Regions from separate parts of the Cupriavidus sp. 05N38 genome, predicted to be linked through region 2. Evidence: predicted binding sites of a transcription regulator. Region 2 holds the regulator's gene; the other holds the start of a gene.
The links. The regulator sigma-54, encoded in region 2, starts transcription at its own class of promoters, with help from an activator protein. The targets are predictions, from matches to a motif close to TGGCANGNAANCTGCTTT.
Positions count from the first base shown of each region.

Region 1 (4,163 bases), on a different contig from region 2:
CGTTGGACGCGCGAGGGTGCGCCTATGGCACATAATGTGCATACAGTGCCAGAAAAAGCACGAGCGCGCCTGCTTTTCCGGGCCGACAAGAGAGGAGACGATGAGTAGTTCAACCGACAAATTCTCGGCCACCATGCGCGATGGCCTGGCCAATCTTGCGCGGCGCCTGCGCTTTGTGATGGAGGAGGGCTCCATCTGGCTCGACGAACAGCGCATGATCCTGCTGCATACCGCCGCACTGGGCGCGCTGCGCAAGGAGTTGGTGGATACCCTCGGCATGGAGCGGGCGCGCGGCCTGTTCATGCGCATGGGTTTCCATTCCGGCATGCGCGACGCCGAGCTGGCCAAGAAGATGCGACCCAACGAGAGCGACTTCGGCCTGCTCGAGATCGGTCCCTGCCTGCATACCATCGAAGGCGTGGTGCGGGTGACGCCGGTCAAGGTGGACATCGACATCGCCGCCGGCATCTACGATGGCGAATTCCTGTGGGAAGACTCCTTCGAGGGCGACGTGCACCGCCAGCTGTTCGGCGTCGTCGACGCGCCCGCCTGCTGGATGCAGATCGGATACGCCACCGGCTATACCTCGGCGCTGATGGGCCGCACCATCCTCTACCGGGAGGTGGAGTGCATCGCCTGCGGGCATGCGCATTGCCGCATCATCGGCAAGCCGCTGGAGGCATGGGAGGACGGCGCCGAAGTGCTGGCCCTGTACCAGCCCGACCCGGTGATCGAGACCATCCTGGAYCTGCAAAGCGAGGTCGAGCACCTGCGCGCSCTSCAGCGCAACAACGGCAAGCCCGCCGACCTGGTGGGCTGCTCGCCCGAGTTCCGCGCCGCCTGGGGCCTGCTGCAGCGCGCCGCCGCCAGCAACGTGACCGTGCTCCTGCTGGGCGAGACCGGGGTCGGCAAGGAGCGCTTCGCGCAGGCGCTGCACGGCGTGAGCGCACGCGCGGACAAGCCCTTCGTGGCGGTCAACTGCGCGGCCATCCCCGACGAGCTGATCGAGTCCGAGCTGTTCGGCGTGGAGAAGGGCGCCTTCACCGGCGCGCACCAGTCGCGCCCGGGCCGCTTCGAGCGGGCGCATGGCGGCACCCTGTTCCTGGACGAGCTGGGCGAGCTGTCGCTGCCGGCGCAGTCCAAGCTGCTGCGCGTGCTGCAGGAGGGCGAGCTGGAGCGCGTGGGCGGCACCGAAGCGCGCCGCGTGGATGTGCGGCTGGTGGCCGCCACCAACGTGGACCTGGCCGAGGCGGTCAAGGCCGGCACCTTCCGCAAGGACCTGTATTACCGCCTCAACGTCTATCCCGTCACGATCCCGCCGCTGCGCGAGCGGCTCGACGACATCCGCCTGCTGGTGGAGCGCTTCGTGGCACGCTATGGCGCGCGCCACGGCAAGAAGATCGTCGGCATCACCGACCGCGCGCTGGCCGAGCTGCGCCGCTACGACTGGCCCGGCAATGTGCGCGAGCTGGAGAACGTGATCGAGCGCGGGGTCATCCTGGCCAGCAACGGCGGCCWGATCTCGGCCGACCACCTGTTCCTGCCCGCCAGCGCGCCGGCCGCCATGGACACGGCGCCGCGGCTCGGCGCGGGCGGCACCCTGCCGGCCTTGCGCGAAGCGGCCGTGCACGGCTTGCTGGACCATATGGCCGAGCAGCAGCTGGCGCTGGGCGACGTGGAAACGGTGCTGATGGAGGCGGCCATGGAGCGGGCCAACGGCAATATGAGCCAGGCCGCGCGCCTGCTGGGCATTACCCGGCCGCAGCTGGCCTACCGCTGGAAGAACCGGGGCAGCCGCGGCGCCTGAGCGCCCGATCTCCTGGCCGCCCCGCGAAAACGCTCGCCAGGCAGCGTTTCACCATTTGATGCACTCCCCCGAACGGCGCGGCCAGGCCGCCAGCGCGGCCTGCTGCACCGCATATGCCGCGCGGCCCAGCCCGCGCATGGCATTGCGCCGTCTCCGGCAAATCGCCTGTTGCACCGCGGGGCATCCGCGCCGCGCCGCAAGCCTGTCCGCAAACGTCCGCCCCGGGCGGCTTTTCACCATTTGATCAAGCCCCTTCGCCGGATTGATCAATTCATCGATGGCGCGGCACCCGGCGCTTGCGGGTAAACGCGCAGGCGAATCCCGCCTCGACGCCGCCGGCCCTTGTGCCGCCGTGCTTCGCGCTGCCTGGCACGCTCTTCGCAATAGAGCTCGTATCTGCCACCAGAGGAGCGCGCCATGATCAACCAGTCGGTCCCCCTGTTCGAAGCCACGCCGCGCTATGTGCGCGTGGACGGCCGCACGCCCGAGGGCTTCGTGCAGTTCGCCTTCAGCGTGGCGGACCCCGAGCTCAACGTCGAGCTGATCATGCCCGAGCCGATGTTCGAGGCGTTCTGCAGCGTCAACCACGTGCGCTTCCTCCCGCCGCAGGCCCCGCCGTCCGGGCAGGACGCCTGACCAGGCCGGCGGCACCCGGCCCGATCCCCCCGACAAGAACAACACGACAAGAACAACACGACCCAGGAGACCCAGCGATGCAAGTCGATATCAAGACCCAGCAGATCCAGCCCTTGCGCCAGACCTACGGCAATATCGCGCGCCGCTTCGGCGACAAGCCGGCCTCGCGCTACCAGGAAGCCACCTACGACGTGCAGTCGGAGGTCAACTTCCACTACCGCCCCACGTGGGACCCGCAGTACGCGCTCTACGACAAGCGCCGCACGGCGATCGTGATGGAAGACTGGTACGCGCTGAAGGACCCGCGCCAGTACTACTACGGCGCCTACGTCGGCGCGCGCGGCCGCCAGCAGGACGCCGCCGAGAAGAGCTTCGCCTTCGTGGAAAAGCGCGGGCTGCTGCCGGCGCTGCCGCTGGAGTGGCAGGAACGCCTGGCCGACGGCCTGCTGCCGCTGCGCCACGTGGAGTGGGCCGCCAACATGAACAACTTCTACTGCGCGGACTATGGCTGGGGCACTGCCATCACGCAGGCCTGCACCTACTGCGCGATGGACCGGCTCGGCATTGCCCAGTACCTGTCGCGCATCGGCATGCTGCTCGACGGCAACACGGGCGTGGCGCTCGAGCGCGCCAAGGCCGCCTGGATGGACAGCGCCGCGTGGCAGCCGCTGCGCCGCCTGGTGGAGCACAGCTTCGTGATCGAGGACTGGTTCGAGACCTTCGTCACCCAGAACCTGGTGCTCGACGGGCTGCTCTACCCGCTGGTGTACCAGCACGCCGACGCCGTCATCGCGCGCGCCTGCGGCACCGGGCTGGCGGTGCTGACCGAGTTCATGAACGACTGGCGCGAGGAGCATGCGCGCTGGGTCGACGCGGTGGTACAGGCCGCGGCAGCCGAGTCCGAGGCCAACCGCATGCTGCTGTCGGGCTGGGCGCGCGCGGCGCGACAGCAGGTGGGCGCGGCGCTGGTGCCGGTGGCGGACACGCTGCTGGGCGACGGCGGCGAGCAGATCGTGGCGCTGTGCCTGGAGCAGTTCGACGCGCGCCTGCACAAGCTTGGCCTTGCCTGAGGAGAGCGCCGCCATGACCGCCAATGTCTATATCGCGCTGCAAAGCAACGACGACACCCGTCCCATCATCGACGCCATCACCGAAGCCAACCCGCATGCCGTGGTGTCGCGGTTTCCGGCCATGGTCAAGATCGACGCGCCGGGGCACCTGACCATCCTGCGCGAGCTGGTGTCCGAGAAGCTCGGGCGCGAGTGGGACCTGCAGGAGATCCACCTCAACCTGATCTCGCTGTCCGGCAACATCGACGAGGACGACGACGCCTTCACGCTGCGCTGGAACGACTGAATTCGCCGCCGCGCCCGCGGCAGGCAAGCAATAACGGAGACATCATGGACGCACGCAAGAAACTCAACCTGCGCGAGAAGTACGCGACGATGACGCGCGACCTGGGCTGGGAAACCACCTACGAGCCGATGGACAAGGTCTTCCCGTACGACAAGTACGAGGGCATCAAGATCCATGACTGGGACAAGTGGGAAGACCCGTTCCGCATGACCATGGACGCCTACTGGAAATACCAGTCGGAGAAGGAGCGCAAGCTGTACGCGATCATCGACTCCTTTGTGCAGAACAATGGCCACCTCAACGTCTCGGACCCGCGCTACCTGAACGCGCTGCGGCTGTTCCTGACCGGCGTGACGCCGCTCGA
Region 1 is NZ_JBFTNF010000011.1:43,995-48,157, reverse strand. Features, by position in the region: gene poxR (phenol degradation transcriptional regulator PoxR) at 101-1,807, shown strand; gene AC1DK4_RS10750 (phenol hydroxylase subunit) at 2,225-2,443, shown strand; gene AC1DK4_RS10745 (aromatic/alkene monooxygenase hydroxylase subunit beta) at 2,521-3,513, shown strand; gene AC1DK4_RS10740 (MmoB/DmpM family protein) at 3,527-3,799, shown strand; gene AC1DK4_RS10735 (aromatic/alkene/methane monooxygenase hydroxylase/oxygenase subunit alpha) at 3,844-4,163, shown strand, end outside.
Region 1: the regulator sigma-54 is predicted to act here: its motif matches at 2,175-2,192, upstream of AC1DK4_RS10750 (phenol hydroxylase subunit).

Region 2 (4,163 bases):
CAAGGGCACCATGGTGCTGAAGTCCGATGCGGCCGAAGTGCGCACCGACCCCGAGGGCTACCAGTACGCCGTGGCCACCTCGAAGGCAGGCAAGCAGGCCTATATCCGCCAGAAGCGCGACAACGTCGACGAATACATCGACGGCTGGGGCGACCGCATCGAGTCCGACGGCAAGCAGGAAATCTCCAAGCTGATCGGCCGCGCCCGCATGGCGCGCCTGGCCGGCGCCAAGCTGGTCGACGAGATCCGCGGTGCCGTGATCACCTACGACAGCCGCAACGAGTTCTACACGGCCACCGGCGGCGCCGAGAACGCCACGGCAGGCAGCCCGTCCGGACGCGTGCGCGCGGTGCTCTCGCCGCGCCAGGAGCAGCCCGCCAGCGGCGCCGCCGCCAGTCCGCTGCCGCTCAAGCCGGCCCCTGCCCCCGCCAACCCCTGACGCCGGCGCGCAGCAGCGCCGCCCGATCCACGGATTCAGCCTTCATGACCGCTACCCAAACCGAACCGTCCCAGCCCAACGTCCTGACCGAGAGCAGCACCCTGGTCGTGCGCCACCTGAAGAAGCGCTACGGCTCGCGCACGGTGGTCAAGGACGTGTCGCTCGACGTGAAGAGCGGCGAGGTGGTCGGGCTGCTGGGTCCCAACGGCGCGGGCAAGACCACTTCGTTCTACATGATCGTCGGGCTGGTGGCGCTGGACGAAGGCGACATCGTGCTCGACGACAAGCACATCAGCGGCCTCGCCATCCACGAGCGCGCGCGCATGGGCCTGTCCTACCTGCCGCAGGAAGCCTCGGTGTTCCGCAAGCTCAACGTGCAGGAGAACATCCGCGCCGTGCTCGAGTTGCAGGTGCACGACGGCAAGCCGCTGTCCAAGGCGGATATCGAGCGACGCCTGGACTCGCTGCTCGACGACCTGCAGATCGCCCACCTGCGCGAGAATCCGGCGCTGTCGCTGTCCGGTGGCGAGCGCCGCCGCGTGGAAATCGCCCGTGCGCTGGCTTCCGCGCCGCGCTTCATCCTGCTCGACGAACCGTTCGCCGGCGTGGACCCGATCGCGGTGGGCGAAATCCAGCGCATCGTCAGCTTCCTCAAGGCACGCAACATCGGCGTGCTCATCACGGACCACAACGTGCGCGAGACGCTTGGCATCTGCGACCACGCGTATATCATCAGCGAAGGCACCGTGCTGGCGTCAGGCCAGCCCGAAGACATCATTGCCAACGAATCGGTGCGCAAGGTCTACCTGGGCGAGAACTTCCGCATGTAACGCGGGGCGCGGCCTACTGCCGCGCAGCCGGGATATTCGCGGCCAGGCGGCGTTCATGTCGCCTTTCATCCTGCAAACGATCACGGCGGCATCAGCGATAGCAATTTCCGTTCCAACGGCATGGAAGTTGCGCATAAAATAGGTCGCATGAAACCGTCGCTACAGCTCCGCCTCTCGCAGCATCTCGCGCTTACGCCGCAACTCCAGCAGTCGATCCGGCTGCTGCAACTGTCCACGCTCGAACTGCAGCAGGAAGTTGAGCAAGCGCTCACCGAGAACCCCCTGCTCGAACGCGAAAACGACTGGATCGAAAGCCCGCTGCGCGTGGGTGCCGATGGCTCCGTCAACCTGCAGAGCGCGCCCGCGCCTGCGCCCGCCGATGGCCAGGGCACCAGCGAGAACCGCCCCGACGGCGCCGCCGATGGCGACGACAACTACGCCGACAGCGGCGAGGATTACGGCAGCGACTGGAGCCTCGACGACTTTGCCCGCCGCCCGCAGGGCGACGAGGACGAAAAGACGCCGATGCAGCTGCGTGACGCCGAGCCGACGCTGCGCGAGCACCTGATGGAGCAACTCGCGCCGCTGAAGATTTCCATGCGCGACAAAGGGCTCGCGATCTTCCTGGTCGAGTCGCTGGACGACGACGGATACCTTAGCGCTTCGCTCGAGGAGATCTGCGCCGAACTGCCCGAGGAACTCGAGTTCGAGATCGACGAGGTACACGCCGTCCTGACCCTGCTGCAGAGCTTCGACCCGGCCGGCGTAGGTGCGCGCAACGCCGCCGAATGCCTGGCGCTGCAACTGCGCCGGCTCACCCATCCGCAGCGCGAACTGGCCCTGACCATCGTCACCAGCCACCTGGAGCTGCTCGCGGTGCGCGACTACACGCGCCTGAAGAAAGCGCTGCAGGTCGACGAGGCCGACCTCAAGGCCGCGCACGAACTGATCCGCTCGCTCGCCCCGTATCCCGGCCATGCCTATAGCCGCCCCGAGGCGGATTTCGTGGTGCCGGATGTTTTCGTGCGAAAAATGAGCGGCGGCTGGATCGCGCAACTCAATCCGGATGTGATGCCGCGGCTACGCATCAACGATATGTACGCGCAGATTTTGCGCGGTGCAAAAGGCGATTCAGGGGCTGCCGGACTGCAGCAAAAATTGCAGGAAGCACGCTGGTTGATCAAGAATATCCAGCAGCGCTTCGACACCATATTGCGCGTCGCACAAGCGATTGTCGAACGTCAAAAGAACTTCTTCACCCACGGGGAAATTGCGATGCGCCCCTTGGTTTTGCGGGAGATTGCCGATACACTGGGTCTACACGAGTCCACCATCTCTCGGGTGACAACCAATAAATACATGGCAACGCCGATGGGGACTTTCGAGCTGAAGTATTTCTTCGGCAGTCACGTATCCACAGAAACCGGCGGCGCGGCCTCTTCAACGGCAATTCGAGCGTTGATCAAGCAACTCATAGGAGCCGAAGATCCCAGGAATCCCCTGTCGGATAGCAGGATCGCCGAACTGCTCGGCGAGCAAGGCTTCGTGGTGGCGCGCCGTACCGTCGCCAAGTACCGCGAGGCGCTGAAAATCCCTGCCGTAAATCTCCGCAAGTCTTTGTAGCCGAGTTGCATCGCCTGCCTGATGCAACTCTTTCAGAAGGAGAAACGCTATGAACTTCAAGATCAGTGGACACCACTTGGACATCACGCCCCCGCTGCGTGAGTACGTGGAAACGAAACTGGAGCGTATCGTCAGGCATTTCGATCAAGTCATTGGCGTAAGTGTGCTGCTATCTGTCGACAATACAAAAGAAAAGGACCGGCGGCAGTACGCGGAAATCAATCTACATCTCAAGGGCAAGGACATCTTTGTCGAAGCGCATCACGAAGACCTGTATGCCGCTATCGACGCGCTAGTCGACAAGCTCGACCGGCAGGTSRTTCGCCACAAGGATCGCGTGCAAAGCCACGACCGCGAAGCGGTCAAGTATCAATTGGCCGCAGCGCAGATGCAGCAATGACCGTGCCTGGCGGCCCACCTAGGGGGCCGTCGGTGTCAGTCCCTTGAAACCAGAACAAGCCGCGCCCGATGCGCGGCTTTTTTGCGCACATTTTTGTGGCGTTCTCCCGCATTTACGGCCGGTATCGAATCACGCAAGGGGATTCCGCAAGGCCACGCTCCCGGTGTATGCTGTGCAATACATAAGCAATAGCGCGGCAATTTTTCCGTGCGCGCGGCACCGCTTCCGCGCATCGGCTATTGCAATGCACAAGGCGGGGGCGGGCCTGCTCTATAATGGCCAGACGCCCGACACCGGCATGGGATAACCGGTGAAACGAGGGCACGAGCCTTTCTATCCCCTTTGCCTGGTGCGGCCCTCTCCTGGCCACGGGCCTGCTTACTAGAAAAACCTGCGCATTCCACATGAATCGTTTGGCTAAATTGCTGCCACCCGGCAACATCAACCTCGACGTCAGCGTCACCAGCAAGAAGCGGGTGTTCGAACAGGCCGGGCTCCTCTTCGAGAACAACCATGGCGTAGCGCGCGCTACCGTGACCGACAACCTGTTCGCCCGCGAATCGCTGGGCTCGACCGGCCTCGGAGCCGGGGTTGCCATTCCGCACGGTCGCATCAAGGGCCTCAAGCAGCCCCTGGCCGCCTTCATGCGCCTGGGCGAGCCGATCCCCTTCGAGTCGCCTGACGGCAAGCCGGTGTCGCTGCTGATCTTCCTGCTCGTGCCCGAACAGGCTACCCAGCAGCACCTGGAGATCCTTTCCGAGATTGCCCAGCTGCTGTCCGACCGCGAAATGCGCGAAGGACTCGCTACCCTGCCCACTCCCGATGCCGTGCACCAGTTGCTGACGCAATGGCATCCCTGACCCGCCGGGGC
Region 2 is NZ_JBFTNF010000003.1:89,257-93,419, forward strand. Features, by position in the region: gene lptA (lipopolysaccharide transport periplasmic protein LptA) at 1-439, shown strand, start outside; gene lptB (LPS export ABC transporter ATP-binding protein) at 484-1,269, shown strand; gene AC1DK4_RS03495 (RNA polymerase factor sigma-54) at 1,417-2,892, shown strand; gene hpf (ribosome hibernation-promoting factor, HPF/YfiA family) at 2,942-3,292, shown strand; gene ptsN (PTS IIA-like nitrogen regulatory protein PtsN) at 3,697-4,152, shown strand.